3 regions of the Streptomyces sp. NBC_01257 genome follow, and region 3 is predicted to be linked to each of the others. Evidence: riboswitches for the same ligand, from Rfam matches in the RefSeq annotation. Region 3 holds a riboswitch; each other region holds the start of a gene.
The links. A riboswitch is a leader RNA that binds a small molecule or an ion and turns the genes downstream of it on or off. The one in region 3 is predicted to bind cyclic di-AMP.
Positions count from the first base shown of each region.

Region 1 (5,303 bases), 1.3 Mb from region 3:
GGGCCCGGAGCGCGGAGCGCCCCGGGCGCGCGCTACAGCTTCTCGACCGGTGCGTACCGCAGCAGCAGCTTCTTCGGGCGTTCGTCCCCGAAGTCGACCGTGGCCTTCGCCTGGTCCCCGATGCCCTCGACCGCCGTCACCGTGCCCAGACCGAACTGGTCGTGGGTGACCCGGTCGCCCGCCACCAGCGTGATCGTCGGCTTGTCCGAGGTCCGCCGGGTCGCGAAGCCCGAGGGGCCGGAGCGGGCGCGGGACGCGGAGAGCGACGAGGTGATGCCGGACGTCGGTCCCGCCGGGGCCGCCATCGGGCCCTTGCGCTTCCACTCCAGGTGCTGGTCCGGGATCTCCTCCAGGAACCGCGACGGCGGGTTGTACGAGGGCTGGCCCCAGGCACTGCGCATCGCCGCGCGGGTGAGGTAGAGCCGCTCGCGGGCGCGCGTGATGCCGACGTACGCCAGCCGGCGCTCCTCCTCCAGCTCCTTGACCTGGCCCAGCGCCCGCATGTGCGGGAAGACGCCGTCCTCCATGCCGGTCAGGAAGACGACCGGGAATTCGAGGCCCTTCGCGGTGTGCAGCGTCATCAGCGTGACGACGCCGGAGCCGTCCTCGTCCTCGTCGGGGATCTGGTCGGCGTCGGCGACGAGCGCGACCTTCTCCAGGAACTCGGCGAGCGTGCCCGCGCCCTCCTCCTCCGCCCGCTCCTGCTCGAACTCGAGGGCGACGGACGCGAGCTCCTGGAGGTTCTCGATGCGGGTCTCGTCCTGCGGGTCGGTGGACGCCTGGAGTTCGGCGAGGTAGCCGGTCCGCTCCATGACGGCCTCCACCACGACCGCCGGTCCGGCGCCGGACTCCACGATCGTGCGGAGCTCCTCCATCAGGGTGTTGAACCGCCGCACCGCGTTCGACGAGCGGGCCGCCATGCCGTACGCCTCGTCGACCCGGCGCAGTGCCTGCGGGAAGGAGATCTTCTCGCGCATCGACAGGGCGTCGATCATCGCCTCGGCCCGGTCGCCGATGCCGCGCTTGGGCACGTTGAGGATGCGGCGCAGGGGGACGGTGTCCTCGGGGTTGGACAGGACCCGGAGGTAGGCCAGGACGTCCCTGACCTCCTTGCGCTCGTAGAAGCGCACTCCGCCGACGACCTTGTAGGGCAGGCCGACCCGGATGAAGATCTCCTCGAAGACACGGGACTGGGCGTTCGTCCGGTAGAAGACGGCGACGTCTCCCGCCTTCGCGTCCCCGGCGTCCGTGAGCCGGTCGATCTCGTCCGCGACGAACTGCGCCTCGTCGTGCTCGGTGTCCGCGACGTAGCCGGTGATGCGGGCGCCGCTGCCGGCGTTGGTCCAGAGGTTCTTCGGGCGGCGGCTCTCGTTGCGCTCGATGACCGCGTTGGCCGCCGACAGGATCGTCTGCGTGGAGCGGTAGTTCTGCTCCAGCAGGATCGTGGTCGCGTCCGGGTAGTCCTCCTCGAACTGGAGGATGTTGCGGATGGTCGCGCCGCGGAAGGCGTAGATCGACTGGTCCGCGTCACCCACGACGCACAGCTCGCCCGGGGCGTCGGCCTCGCCGGACGGGCCGACCAGCTCCCGTACGAGCGTGTACTGGGCGTGGTTGGTGTCCTGGTACTCGTCGACCAGGACGTGCCGGAAGCGGCGGCGGTAGTGCTCGGCGACATCGGGGAACGCCTGGAGCAGGTGCACCGTCGTCATGATGATGTCGTCGAAGTCCAGGGCGTTGGCCTCGCGCAGCCGGGCCTGGTAGAGCGCGTAGGCCTGGGCGAGCGTCTTCTCGAAGCCGTCCGTCGCCTGTCCGGCGAAGGTCTCCTCGTCGATCAGCTCGTTCTTGAGGTTCGACACCTTGGCCGTGAAGGACTTGGGCGGGAAACGCTTCGGGTCGAGGTCGAGATCGCGGCAGACCAGGGCCATGAGGCGCTTGGAGTCGGCGGCGTCGTAGATCGAGAACGACGAGGTGAAGCCGAGCCGCTTGGACTCGCGGCGCAGGATCCGCACGCACGCGCTGTGGAAGGTCATCACCCACATGGCGTTGGCCCGCGGGCCGACGAGCTGCTCGACGCGCTCCTTCATCTCGCCCGCGGCCTTGTTGGTGAAGGTGATCGCCAGGATCTGGCCGGGGTGCACCCCGCGCTCGGCCAGCAGGTGGGCGATGCGGTGGGTCAGCACCCGGGTCTTGCCCGAGCCGGCCCCGGCGACGATGAGCAGCGGGGACCCGGCGTGCACGACGGCGGCGCGCTGCTCGGTGTTCAGCCCGTCGAGCAGCGCGGCGGCGTCGATGACCGGGCGGTGTGCCCCGTCGCGGTAGTACGCCTCGCGGGGCGGCGGGGGGCCGTCGAACACGCCCGCGAAGAGGTCCTCCGGCACCGCTTCGGGTGCGGAGTCCTCGGGGGGCGGCGGGGGCCCTTCCTCCGTGTGCTGGAGGCCGGTCAGGAAGCTGTCGTCAAAGAGGCTGCTCATCGCCTCCCGAGTCTAGGCGTGCGCACTGACACTCCGGGCCCGAGTGACGAACAGCGCACCCGCGGCCGGGCACGCAGAGCGAGTGCCCGACCGCGCCGGGTGGACGGTCCCCCGGCCCCACCTGCCCCGCGACACCCCGCGACGCCAAGGTCACGAAAATGTATCGGGCATATCGAACATCAACCTTCACAGGGACACCATGAGTTGGCTAGCGTGCTCGTTCGGGCGGCCCGTACCCCCAGAGGCGATCCACGCCGAGCGGGCGTCCACGCCGAATCCGGGCTGCTCCCGCAGAAGTCCGGAACCGGGGACCCACACGCAACACCGGGGTGAATCGGTCCGCATCCCCCACCAGGACCGTAGGGCAGCCTTCCGTTCCGCCCGAACCCGACAGCTAACCCGGTAGGCGGTCCACGGAAGGAGATGCCGGCCTTGGCGTCGCATCGCAAACCACGCACCCGCGTGCGCACCACCGCCCCGGCCGTCGGGCTCACCTCGGCCGCGCTGGCCTCGGTGACCCTGCTGTCCTCGCAGAGCGCGCTGGCCGCCCCGGCGCCCAAGCCGAGCATCGAGGACGTGCAGAAGAAGGTCGACGACCTGTACCGGCAGGCGGGTACGGCGACCCAGCAGTACAACCAGGCGAAGGAGGCGACGACCGGGCAGCGCGCCAAGGTGGACACCCTCCTGGACGACGTCGCCGCGCGCACGGCGAAGCTGAACGAGGCGCGCAGGACGCTCGGCACCTATGCCGCGGCCCAGTACCGCGACGGCGCCCTTGCACCGACCGCCACCTTCTTCCTGGCCAACGACCCGCAGTCGTTCTTCGACCAGACGCACCTCATGGACCGGATGGGCGAGCGCCAGCAGCAGGCCGTCACGGACTTCCGTACGCAGCAGGCGAAGGCGTCCAAGCAGCGGGCCGAGGCGGTGGCGAGCCTGGAGACGCTCACCGAGTCGCAGGCGACGCTGCGCACCAGCAAGCAGAACGTGCAGACGAAGCTGACCGAGGCCCGCACACTGCTGTCGAAACTGACCGCCGAGGAGAAGGCGCGGCTGGCCGAGCTGGAGCGCAAGAAGGAGGCGGAGGCCAAGCGCAAGGCGGCGGAGCTGGCGAAGAAGCAGGCAGCCGCGAAGGCCGAGGCCGAGCGCAAGGCCGAGGAGGCCGCCAAGGAGGCCGGCAGCGGCACGGGGACGGGCAGCGGAACCGGGACCGGCACAGGTTCGGGTTCGGACGCCGACGCCTCGACCAAGGCCGAGAAGGTCCTCGCCTTCGCCCGGGCGCAGATGGGCAAGCCCTACGTCTGGGGAGCGACGGGCCCGTCCTCGTACGACTGCTCGGGGCTCACCCAGGCCGCCTGGAAGGCCGCGGGCGTCGACATTCCGCGGACCACCTGGGACCAGGTCAATGTGGGCACCCGGATCGCCACGGAGGATCTGCAACCCGGTGACCTGGTGTTCTTCTACGACGACATCAGCCACGTCGGCATCTACAAGGGCGACGGGATGATGATCCACGCGCCGAAGCCGGGGGCGAACGTGCGCGAGGAGTCGATCTACTACATGCCGATCTACGGGAGCGTGCGCCCGGGCTAGGACGGCACCGCACACGAAGGGCTGTGGCCCGGACCGCCGGGGTCCGGGCCACAGCCCTTCGTGTGTCCGTGATCCGGCTCAGGTCCAGAGCGTGGCGATGAAGATGTTGACGATCGTCAGTCCGCCGACCGCCGCGAAGAGGCCCTTGTCGACCTTCTCCTCGTCGCGCTTGACGTAGACGAGTCCGAGGATCACGACGAGGATCAGCAGCTTGATGCCGATCTTGACGTTGTTCACGGGGTGGTCGTCGGCCTGGTCGAGCCCGACCAGGGCGATTCCGGTGACGAGCATGGTCAGCGCGCCGTGCAGCATGGCCGGGACGAACCGTGCCGTGCCCGCCCCCATCGCCTTCATCTGGGTGAGGAAACCGCCCAGCAGAGAGGCGATCCCGATGATGTGCAGGGCGACGAAGACATCGATGAGTACACGCATGGCTCCGGAGCCTAGCCCCGGCCATATCAGCACTCCGCAGCCAGGTGAGGCTTAGTGACCGCTTGACCGATAAATGCACCAATTGCCTTACTCTGGTGCAATTTTTCCGATCGTCAGGCGACAACGCAACGCCAAATTCAGACAATAGGCGCCATTACAACTCTTTCCCGTGTCCCGGGTTTAGCGTCCCTTCCCAGGTGACCGGCACACCGCCGATCCGTACCCGGACGGCGTTCCCGGTCACCCCGCCGGGGTCCGGCGGCGGGCCGCTCCCCCTGTTGGCGGCCCACCGCCGGACCGGGCGGGCCCGTCGGTAGGCCCCGGCGGGCAGTCGAAAGGAAGGACGCCCGCCCTCGTGGCAGCGCACCGGAAACCCAAGCAGCGCCCCTACACCGGCTCTGCAGCCCGCACAGCGGCGACGCTCGCCTTCGCCGGGGCCGCGACCGCCGCCGCGCTGCCGGGATCCGCGCACGCCGATCCGGCGCCGACGACCGCCCAGGTGAGGGCCGAGGTGGACCGGCTGTACCGGGAGGCGGAGGTCGCCACCGAGCAGTACAACGGCGCGAAGGTGAAGGCGGCCGCCGTCGCCAGGTCCGTGGACGCGCTGCGGGACGAGGCCGCCCGCAGGACCGAGCGGCTCAACGCCGCACGCGAGGGCCTCGGTTCGTACGCCGCCGCGCAGTACCGCGCGGGAGGCCTCGACCCCGCGCTCCAGCTGGCGCTCTCCTCCGACCCCGACCAGTACCTCCAGCGCGCCTCGTACGTGGAACGGGCCGGCGAACGGCGGGCCACCGAGGTCCGCACCGT
Region 1 covers NZ_CP108472.1:5,566,855-5,572,157, reverse strand. The annotation lists gene pcrA (DNA helicase PcrA) at 33-2,471, opposite strand; cyclic di-AMP (ydaO/yuaA leader) riboswitch at 2,731-2,896, shown strand; gene OG408_RS24255 (C40 family peptidase) at 2,895-4,064, shown strand; gene OG408_RS24250 (hypothetical protein) at 4,143-4,496, opposite strand; gene OG408_RS24245 (C40 family peptidase) at 4,852-5,303, shown strand, end outside.
Region 1: it holds a riboswitch for cyclic di-AMP, as region 3 does, so the genes downstream of both, OG408_RS24255 (C40 family peptidase) here and OG408_RS29875 (M23 family metallopeptidase) in region 3, are expected to answer to the same signal.

Region 2 (5,303 bases), 5.7 Mb from region 3:
CCTGCTCGTCGCCGGGCGGCCACATGCCGCGCTGCATCTCGGTGAGGGTCGAGCCCGGTGACACGGTGTTGCAGCGGATGCCGAGGGGCGCCAGTTCGAGGCCGAGGCACTTGGTGAACATGACGGCCGCGGCCTTCGACGCGGCGTAGGCGGCCATGTCCGTGCGGGGTATGCCCGCCGCGTTGGACGCGACGGTGACGATGCTGCCGCGGCCCCGCCCGGCCATGCGGCGCGAGACGGCCCGCGAGACGTGGAACACGCCGTTCGTGTTGACGGCGAAGGTGGCCGCCCAGTCCTCGTCGGTCAGTTCGGAGACCGGTGAACACCGCAGTACTCCGGCGACGTTGACCGCGATGTCCAGGGGGCCGAGTGTGTCCTCGGTCCGGGTGACGAGTGCCTCGACCGCTGCCGCGTCCGTGACGTCGAGCGTGTCGGCCGTGACCCGGTCGCCGTACGTCCGGGCGAGTGCGGTGACGCCCTCGGGGGCGGCATCCGTGGCCAGGACGCGGGCACCGGCCCCGACGAGGGCATGAACCACCGCTTCACCGATCCCCCGGCCGGCCCCCGTCACGAGGGCGAGCCGGCCGGTGAGTTCCGGTACGGGGCTCACCGGGCCGTCGCCTTCCGGACGCCGGCCGGACAGGACGTCACCGAGGACCGGACGGGACCGGGGGAGGGGGAGGTCGAATTCGGCGGCATGGCCTGGAATCTCCGTTCACGTTCGGCTGATGGGCTGGTCCGGGCGGGCGCTCCGCGCACCGGATGGCTGCGGAGCACGGGAGTTGACGCTGTTTCAGGGCAGGGGCAGCCGCGAGGCCACCCCAACCCGTCCGGGCTTACTTAGGTTAGGCTAACCATACGTGGATCGGGCAAGGGGGACGGCCCGGAATCGAACTCCACTCCGCCGGACTCCGGCCCGTTTCGGGGCGCTCGGGTGAGGCGCCGCGGCGTGCCTGCCGAGGTGCCGGAGGTGAGCCCACGCGATGCCAGATGTCCTAATTGCTGCTATTTGAGCTAATAGTCAACTATGCGACTCCGAGCCACTTTTCGACGGGTCATGGATTCTGAATCCCGAGCAAATCGCCCCTTTCGGGCGCAGTGGTCAGCATCACGTTTCCGGCCGTGGACGTGGAAGCGGAAGCTTCGGTTCCCTGTCGCGCCAAGAAAGTTGACTTCTCCGGATGCGGCTGAAGATGAGCATTTCCTTTGATTGATCTTGCAAATCAATTGTGATCAGCAATTCGGGACTTGTTACGCCCGGCGTTTCTCGCTTACGGTCACCGTCAATCAATCCGGATGGAACGCCGAATCCTGCCGCCGTCCGGGAACCCGACCCACTCACGTACGGCAGGAGCGGGGGACCCAGGTTTGCCGCCGGTCCGGTATCCGGAGCGGCTAGGGGTGAAGTCGCCATGTGCGGCCGGACATCTCCAGTCCGAACCCGACAGCTCACCTCGCAGGCGGCGGAGAGGAAAAGCGCCATGCCCATCAAGGCCAAGCACCGTCGTTCCAAGTCCAGCTCCCTGACCCGCGGTTTCATCGCCGTGAGCACGGGCGGAGTCGTCCTCGCGCTCCCCATGATCGTCGCCGGATCGGCTTCCGCCGCACCGTCGCAGTCGGTCACCGTGGAAAAGGCCGCAGCCCCGACTTCCGTCGCTGCCAAGGAAATTGCGGTCCGCAAGACCGAGACCACCACCTATTCCGTGGTCTCCGGCGACTCGCTTTACAAGATCGCCCAGGGGCATTCCCTCAGCGGCGGCTGGGAGCGTCTGTACAAGGACAACCGGAGCGCGGTCGGCGGCAATCCCGACCTGATTCTTCCGGGCCTGAAGCTGACCATCGGCGCCAAGTCCGCGGCCACCGCGCCCAAGGCCGCGACCGAGACCGAATTCAAGACGGAGAAGAAGGCCGACAGCGCCTCCGACGCCTCGGCCGGCCGCGCCGCGACCGCCGACCGCGCCGACCGCTCCGAGCGGACGACGGCGACCCCCGTCGCCGAGAAGACCGCCGCGACCACCCCCGCGCAGAGCGCGACGGCGTACACCGACGACCTCGACGGCTGGATCAAGGAGTCCCTCGCCGTCATGGCCGAGCACGGCATCCCCGGCAGCTACGACGGCATCTACCGCAACGTCATCCGTGAGTCCTCGGGCAACCCGCAGATCGTGAACAACTGGGACTCGAACGCCGCGGCCGGTACGCCGTCCAAGGGCCTCCTCCAGGTCATCCAGCCCACGTTCGACGCGTACCACGTGGCGGGCACCTCGCTCGACATCCTGGACCCGGTCGCCAACATCACGGCCGCGTGCAACTACGCCGCCGCCACGTACGGCTCGATCGACAACGTCTTCGGCGCCTACTGATCCACCGCGGATCCGCCCCCGGGCGGAGCCGTGAGCAGGGGTGGAAGGGAGCGTAACCGCTCCCTTCCACCCCTTTTGCCGTGCGGTACAACCCTTGTGCGCCAGGGGCGGTCCAACAGGGCGCCAGGAGGGAAACGGGCTCTTCCCGGCGTACCCCCGGACTCGCCCGGTCATCCTTGAACCGAGGAGCCGCTCGTGCGCACCTACCGTTCGGCCGCCGTGGTCGCGGCCTCATTCGTCCTGATGGCGGGGGCCGCCGTCGCGGCGCCCTCCGCCCACGCGGGCACCCCCGGCGGAACGCACGCCGACGACCGCAACACCGACTTCAACGGTGACGGACACGACGACGTCCTCATCGGCGCGCCCGGCGGGACCGTCGGCGGCAAGCAGGGCGCCGGCTACGCGACCGTGCAGTACGGCGGGCCGGGCGGCATCGACACCACCCGGGGAAGCGTCCTCAGCCAGAACACCGCGGGAGTACCGGGCGCCGCCGAGGCGGGCGACGGCTTCGGCCGCGCCCTGGCCACCGGCGACCTCGACGGGGACGGGTACGACGACGCGGTCGTGGGCGTGCCCGGCGAGGACATCGAGCCGCTGACGGACGCGGGCGGCGCCGTCGTCCTGTGGGGCTCCGCCCAGGGGCTCTCCGGCACGGACAGCGACTGGCTGCAGACGGCGGAGCCGGTCGCCGGCGGCCGGTTCGGCAGCGCGCTCGCCGCGGCGCACTTCAGCCCCGACATCCCCGGCGACCAGCTGGCCGTGACCGACCGCACCGACTTCACCCTGTTCCAGTACGCCCCGGGAACCCGCCGGAACGCCACGTCGAGCAGCAGCCACATCCCCGGCACCCCGGGGCGAGAGATCGCACCCCGCGCCCTGACCACCGGCGACTACGACGGCAACGGCCTCGCCGACCTCGTCATCTCCGGAGTCACCGTCGGCGACGAACCGGGCCACGGCTGGTCCGCCGTCCTCCTCGGCGAGGTCCAGGGGCTCCGCTACGACCACGATCTGCGCGGCGGCCCGGCCGTCGCCACCGGCGACATCGACGCCGACGGCTACGACGACCTCGTCACCGGCGAGCCGGCCGGCCCCGACGACGGCGGCGCGACGACGACCGGCGGTGTGGTGGGCGTGTACTACGGCAGCGCGGGCGACGGCCCCGTCGGCGCCGACGGCCCGGGCACCCCGCCCGTGTGGTGGACGCAGGACACTCCCGGCATCCCCGGCGGGTCGGAGGCCGGCGACGGCTGGGGCGCCGACCTCTCCGTGGCGGACACCGACGGCGACGGGTACCCGGACGTGGCGGTCGGCGCCCCCGGCGAGGACATCGGCACGGTCGCCGACGCGGGGGCCGTGTGGGTGCTGCGCGGCACGGCCGGCGGGCTCACCGCCACCGGCGCAGCCTCGTGGGACCAGGACTCGGCGAACGTGCCGGGCACTCCCGAGCGGGGCGACCGCTGGGGCGGCCAGGTGCGGCTGACCGATCCGGACAAGGACGGGCGGTCCGGCCTGCTGTCCGCCGCGCCCGGGGAGAACGCCGGCGACGGCATCGTCTGGGCGTTCCCGGCGGGCCCGGGCGGTGTGACGGCATCCGGCTCATGGACGTTCGACGCCGGCACCTTCGGCGGCCCGGAGACCGGCGCCGGATACGGAGCCGCGATCGACGAGTAGCGGCAGCCGCGGCGCGGCCCGGGCCAGGTCCCGCCGGACCTGCCCGGGGTGCCTCCGGTGCACGGCCCGCCGGATCCGCCCGACCGGCCCGGGACCGCTTCCGTACACCGCCCCCCGACCGGCCCGGGGCCCCTTCCGTACACCGCCCCCCGACCGGCCCGGGACCGCTTCCGTACACCGCCCCCCGACCGGCCCGGGACCGCTTCCGTACACCACCCCCCGACCGGCCCGGGACCGCTTCCGTACACCACCCCCCGACCGGCCCGGGACCGCTTCCGTACACCACCCCCCGACCGGCCCGGGGCCCCTTCCGTACACCGCCCCCCGACCCACCCCGGACCGCTCCCGAGGACCGGTGCCAAGCCGGTGCGCGATGCCACTATGAACCTTTCATCCCGCGCGCTACCCTCCGCCGCATGATTTCCACGGTGGTCTGGGGAACCGGCAATGTCGGCCGCGCGGCCATCCGCGCCGTCGAGGCCCATCCGGCCCTGAAACTCGCGCACGTACTCGTCCACGACCCCGGCAAGGTGGGCCGCGACGCGGGCCGCCTCGCCGGCCTGGACCGCGATCTGGGCGTCGCGGCGACCGATGACATCGACGCGGTGCTGGCCACCGCCCCCCGGGCCGTCGTGTACGCGGCCTCCGGCGACATCCGCCCCGACGAGGCCCTGGCCGACATCACCAGGGCGGTCGCGGGCGGCGCCGTCGTCGTCACACCCGCGCTCTACGCCCTCTACGACCAGCGCGGCGCGCCGCCCGAACTCCGCGAACCGGTCCTGTCCGCGGTCGCGGGCGGTGGCGGCTCCCTCTTCGTCTCCGGCGTCGACCCCGGCTGGGGCAACGACGTACTGCCCCTGCTGATCAGCGGACTCGGCACCACGGTCGAGGCGATCCGCTGCCAGGAGATCTTCGACTACTCGACCTACGACCAGCCCGACTCCGTCCGCGACCTGATCGGCATGGGACACCCCATGGAGTACGAGCCGCTGATGCTCGCGGCCTCCATACCGACCATGGTGTGGGGCGGGCAGATACGTCTGATGGCCAGAGCGCTGGACGTGGAACTCGACGACATCCGCGAGACCATGGCCCGGCGGCCGCTCGAAACCACCGTCACCACCCGGACGATGGGCGTGTTCGAGGCCGGCACCCAGGGCGCGGTCCGCTTCGAGGTCCAGGGCATCGTCGGGGGCGAACCCCGCATCGTCATCGAGCACATCACCCGCATCCACCCGTCCTGCGCCCCGGACTGGCCCTCGCCTC
Region 2 covers NZ_CP108472.1:1,095,346-1,100,648, reverse strand. The annotation lists gene OG408_RS04840 (2,3-dihydro-2,3-dihydroxybenzoate dehydrogenase) at 1-610, opposite strand, end outside; cyclic di-AMP (ydaO/yuaA leader) riboswitch at 1,293-1,478, shown strand; gene OG408_RS04835 (transglycosylase SLT domain-containing protein) at 1,482-2,363, shown strand; gene OG408_RS04830 (FG-GAP repeat protein) at 2,559-4,037, shown strand; gene OG408_RS04825 (NAD(P)H-dependent amine dehydrogenase family protein) at 4,454-5,303, shown strand, end outside.
Region 2: it holds a riboswitch for cyclic di-AMP, as region 3 does, so the genes downstream of both, OG408_RS04835 (transglycosylase SLT domain-containing protein) here and OG408_RS29875 (M23 family metallopeptidase) in region 3, are expected to answer to the same signal.

Region 3 (5,303 bases):
TGATGTTCCAGGGCTCCGGCCAGGTCAAGGGGAACGGACACTTCGAGCTGGTCCAGGGCGCCGGCGGCTCCCTCAACGGGACAACCAGCTTCGAGCGGACCAACTACTTCGAGACGATGCCCACGCATCAGCTGGAGCTGGCCCTGTGGCTGGAGGCCGACCGGATGGGCTCCCTGCTCGCCGCGCTCGACGAGGAGTCCATGGAGAACCAGCGTGACGTCGTCAAGAACGAGCGCCGCCAGCGCTACGACAACGTCCCGTACGGCACCGCGTTCGAGAAGCTGACGGCGCTCGCCTACCCGGAGGGCCACCCGTACCACCACACCCCGATCGGTTCGATGGCCGACCTGGACGCCGCGACCCTCGAGGACGCGCAGACCTTCTTCCGTACGTACTACGCGCCCAACAACGCGGTGCTCTCGGTCGTCGGCGACATCGACCCCGAGCAGACCCTCGCCTGGATCGAGAAGTACTTCGGCTCCATCCCCTCGCACGACGGCAAGCAGCCGCCGCGTGACGGCGCGCTGCCCGGCACCATCGGCGGCCAGCTGCGCGAGGAGGTCCGCGAGGAGGTCCCGGCGCGTGCGCTGATGGCCGCCTACCGGCTCCCGCACGACGGCACCCGGGAGTGCGACGCCGCCGACCTCGCGCTGACCGTACTGGGCGGCGGCGAGTCGTCCCGGCTGCACAACCGCCTGGTCCGCCGCGACCGTACGGCCGTCGCGGCCGGATTCGGACTGCTGCGGCTGGCCGGTGCGCCCTCGCTCGGCTGGCTGGACGTCAAGACGTCCGGCGGCGTCGAGGTGGCGCAGATCGAGTCCGCGGTGGACGAGGAGCTCGCCCGGTTCGCCGAGGAGGGGCCCACGCCCGAGGAAATGGAGCGCGCGCAGGCCCAGTTGGAGCGCGAGTGGCTGGACCGTCTCGGTACGGTCGCGGGCCGCGCCGACGAACTGTGCCGGTACGCGGTGCTGTTCGGCGACCCCCAGCTCGCCCTGACCGCCGTGCACCGGGTCCTCGACGTCACGGCCGACGAGGTCAAGGCGGCGGCCAGGGCCCAGCTGCGCCCCGACAACCGGGCGGTGCTGGTCTACGAGCCGGTCGAGTCGGCCGAATCCGCCGAAGAGGCGGAAGACGGCGCCGCCACCGACAACGACGCGCACGAAGGAGCGGACAAGTGACCGACGCTGCCGCGACTGGAGTTTCGATGGAGTACCACCCGCAGCCCGCACCCGGCGTCGCCAGGCCCTGGGCCTTCCCCGCACCCGAGCGCGGCGCCCTGCCCAACGGCCTCACGGTGCTGCGCTGCCACCGCCCCGGCCAGCAGGTCGTGGCCGTCGAGATCTTCCTCGACGCGCCCCTGGACGCCGAGCCCGAGGGCCTGGACGGGGTGGCCACGATCATGTCGCGCGCCCTGTCCGAGGGCACCGACAAGCAGAGCGCCGAGGAGTTCGCCGCCGAGCTGGAGCGGTGCGGTGCCACGCTCGACGCGCACGCCGACCACCCCGGTGTCCGGGTCTCCCTGGAGGTGCCGGCCTCCCGGCTCGCGAAGGCGCTCGGCCTGGTCGCCGAGGCGCTGCGGGCCCCCGCCTTCGCCGACAGCGAGATCGAGCGGCTGGTGAACAACCGGCTCGACGAGATCCCGCACGAGCAGGCCAATCCCGCCCGGCGCGCCGCCAAGCAGCTCTCCAAGGAGCTCTTCCCGGCCACGGCCCGCATGTCGCGCCCGCGCCTGGGCACCGAGGAGACCGTGGAGCGGATCGACTCGGCGGCCGTGCGCGCCTTCTACGACGCACACGTCCGGCCGTCCACCGCGACCGCGGTGGTCGTCGGCGACCTCACCGGGATCGACCTGGACGCGCTGCTCGCCGACACCCTCGGCGACTGGTCGGGCAACACCGCCGCGCCGCGCCCCGTCCCGCCGATCACCGCCGACGACACCGGCCGCGTGGTCATCGTGGACCGCCCGGGTGCGGTGCAGACGCAGCTGCTGATCGGCCGGATCGGCGCCGACCGGCACGACAGCGTGTGGCCGGCCCAGGTGCTCGGCACGTACTGCCTGGGCGGCACGCTCACCTCCCGGCTCGACCGGGTGCTGCGCGAGGAGAAGGGCTACACCTACGGCGTGCGGGCCTTCGCCCAGGTGCTGCGCTCCTCGGCGCCCGGCTCCGCCGCCGGTGCGACGGGGGCCGCGATGCTCGCCATCAGCGGTTCCGTGGACACGGAGTCCACCGGCCCGGCGCTGGAGGACCTGTGGAAGGTCCTGCGGACCCTGGCGGCCGAGGGCCTGACGGACGCCGAGCGCGAGACGGCCGTGCAGAACCTCGTCGGTGTCGCACCGCTGAAGTTCGAGACGGCCGCGTCCGTCGCGGGCACCCTCGCCGACCAGGTCGAGCAGCACCTCCCGGACGACTACCAGGCGCAGCTGTACGCGCGCCTGGCCGACACCGGCACGGTGGAGGCGACGGCCGCCGTGGTCAACGCCTTCCCCGGGGACCGGCTGGTCACGGTCCTGGTCGGGGACGCCTCGCAGATCGAGGAGCCCGTCCGGGCACTCGGCATCGGCGAGGTGTCGGTCGTCGCCGGCTGACCGCTCGTTTCGCCCGATACCCGGGCAAAGGGAAGCACCTGACGGGGCCTGCCCCGTCAGGTGCTTCCCTTTTGTCTGTTTTGTGGGGGAGGTTGCCTGTCTGCCCTGTGGGATGCGCTACAAAACGGCCTGTCCGTTTGGTGGCGGGAAGTGCCCCCGTTTAGCGTCGGCTCCGCTGTCTGTCACTCGTATGCCGCATCCGCGACGTACCGGGCAGCCATCGCCGAGTCCCCGTCAGGCGCGAGCCTGGGGAGCCGGGGACCCACTCAGTCCCTGGGGTGAATCGGATGCCTGAGCCTCGCACGAGGCCGGGGGATCCGTAGGAGACCTTCCTGCTCCGAACCCGTCAGCTAACCCGGTAGGCGAGAAGGAAGGAAAGGACCAGCCACTTCATGGCGTTCACCCGTGCCACCGGGAAGCACCGTGCCCCGAGCCGTCTGACGCGCACCGGCGCGAAGGCCGTCGGCATCGCGACTCTCGCCACCACCGGCGTCATCGGCGGACTGGCCTCCCCGGCCCTCGCCTCGGACGCCGAGACCCCCGCCGTCAGCGAGACCGGTCTCACCCAGGTCATCGCCATCGAGGGTGACCTCGCCGACCGGATCGCCGCACAGGCGGACGCGCAGCAGCACCAGGCCGACGCCGCGAAGAAGAAGGCCCAGGCCAAGGCGGACGCCAAGAAGAAGGCGGAGGCCAAGAAGAAGGCCGAGGCCGCCGCGAAGGCCAAGGCGAAGGCTGCCGCGAAGGCGAAGGCCGCCGCCCGTGCCGAGGCGGCCCGCGAGGGCGCCTCGCGCGCCGCCCGCTCCACCGAGCGCGCCCGGCTCGGCTCCTTCCAGCTCCCCGTCGCCGGTTCGTACGTGAGCACCGGCTACAAGTCCAGCGGCTCCCTCTGGTCCTCCGGCAGCCACTCGGGCATCGACTTCCACGCCGCGTCCGGCAGCTCCGTCGTCGCCGTCGGCGCCGGCACGGTCGTCGAGGCCGGCTGGGGCGGCGCGTACGGCAACAACATCGTGCTGCGGATGACGGACGGCACGTACACCCAGTACGGCCACCTCTCCTCGATCGGTGTCTCCGTCGGCCAGAGCGTCGGCCAGGGGCAGCAGATCGGGCTCTCCGGCTCGACCGGCAACTCCACAGGGCCGCACCTCCACTTCGAGGCCCGCACCACGCCGTCGTACGGTTCCGACATGGACCCGGTCGCCTACCTGCGCGCCCACGGCGTCACCGTCTGACCGTCCGAAGACTCCCCGAAGGCCCCGGCGACCACGCCGGGGCCTTCGGCGTTCCCCGCCGCCGCGTCGCCATGCGCGCCGCACCCGTCCGGACCGGTCGGTGACCAAAAGATATTCATGAATTTCCACCCGGCATCGGAAATGCGACCGCATTGCAATAGAGTCACAGGACAGGCGTCGATCGGCCGCGTTTCGCGGGGATTAAGGCGGAGGTTCGGACATGCGCATTCCGGCGCATTCGGTATGCACGGCAATCCGTGAAGACATCGTCTCGGGTGTCTTCGAGCGCGGCAGCCGACTCACCGAGGAGGTGCTCGCGCGGCGTTACGGGGTCTCCCGCGTCCCGGTACGGGAAGCGCTGCGCACCCTGGAGTCCGAGGGATTCGTGGTCACCCGCCGGCACGCCGGAGCCTGCGTCGCCGAGCCCACCGAGCAGGAGGCCGCCGACCTCCTGGAGGTGCGGATGCTGCTGGAGCCGCTCGGCGCGGCCAGGGCCGCCCAGCGGCGCACCGACGCGCACCTCAAAGTCCTCCGCGGCCTGGTCAGGCTGGGTCAGGAGCGGGCCCGCCGCGGCGAGGGCGAGGACCTGCGCTCCCTGGGCGGCTGGTTCCACGAGACGCTCGCGCAGGCCTCTGGCAGCCCCGGCCTGATCGCTCTGCTCACCCAGCTCCGGCACAAGATCGCCTGGATGTACGCGGTCGAGCAGCCCGCCCGCCCCGCCGAGTCCTGGGCCGAGCACGGAGCCATCGTGGACGCCGTGGCGCGCGGTGACGCGGAACGGGCGAGGGCCCTGGCCGCCCAGCACGCCGAGCGGGCCACCGCCGCGCACCGGCTGCGCCGCCCCGGCCGGCCGGACGCCGCGGCGGCCCACGCCGGCCGGGTGAGGACTTCGCAACATGCCGTAAACACCGCGAGCGGCCGGCATTAACAATTGCGCCGTATACAAAGAATAGGCATTCCGCAGGGCTTTCTTTAAGCTGCCCGAATTCGCCGCTGTGCGGTCATTCGGCTGCCCGTGCCTTTTGCGTAAACCAAAGAGCCGCGGCTCCCGGTCGGGGGTGCCGCGGCTCTTTCGCGGGAAGGCCCGCGTGGTGACCGGTCGGGGTCAGACGGTCTCCGGGAGCTCGTCGAGCCCCTCGGCGACCAGCTTGGACAGGCGGTCCAGAGCGGCTTCGGCGTTGTCCGCGTCGGACGCGAGGACGATCTCCTCGCCGCCCTGTGCGCCGAGGCCGAGCACCGCGAGCATGGAGGCCGCGTTCACCGGGTTGCCGTCGGCCTTGGCGATGGTCACGGGGACCCCGGAAGCCGTGGCGGCACGGACGAAGATGGAAGCGGGGCGGGCGTGCAGGCCCTCGGCCCAACCGACGTTGACGCGGCGCTCAGCCATGGTTCTGCCCTTCACGAATCAATGGTTGTCTAGACCAGTCTCTCATGCAGTGCGCGATGCTCGGGCCGACTCCCGGACCGCCCGCAGCGCGCGCCCT
Region 3 covers NZ_CP108472.1:6,841,624-6,846,926, forward strand. The annotation lists gene OG408_RS29865 (M16 family metallopeptidase) at 1-1,178, shown strand, start outside; gene OG408_RS29870 (M16 family metallopeptidase) at 1,205-2,587, shown strand; cyclic di-AMP (ydaO/yuaA leader) riboswitch at 2,799-2,966, shown strand; gene OG408_RS29875 (M23 family metallopeptidase) at 2,980-3,819, shown strand; gene OG408_RS29880 (GntR family transcriptional regulator) at 4,040-4,747, shown strand; gene OG408_RS29885 (HPr family phosphocarrier protein) at 4,925-5,206, opposite strand.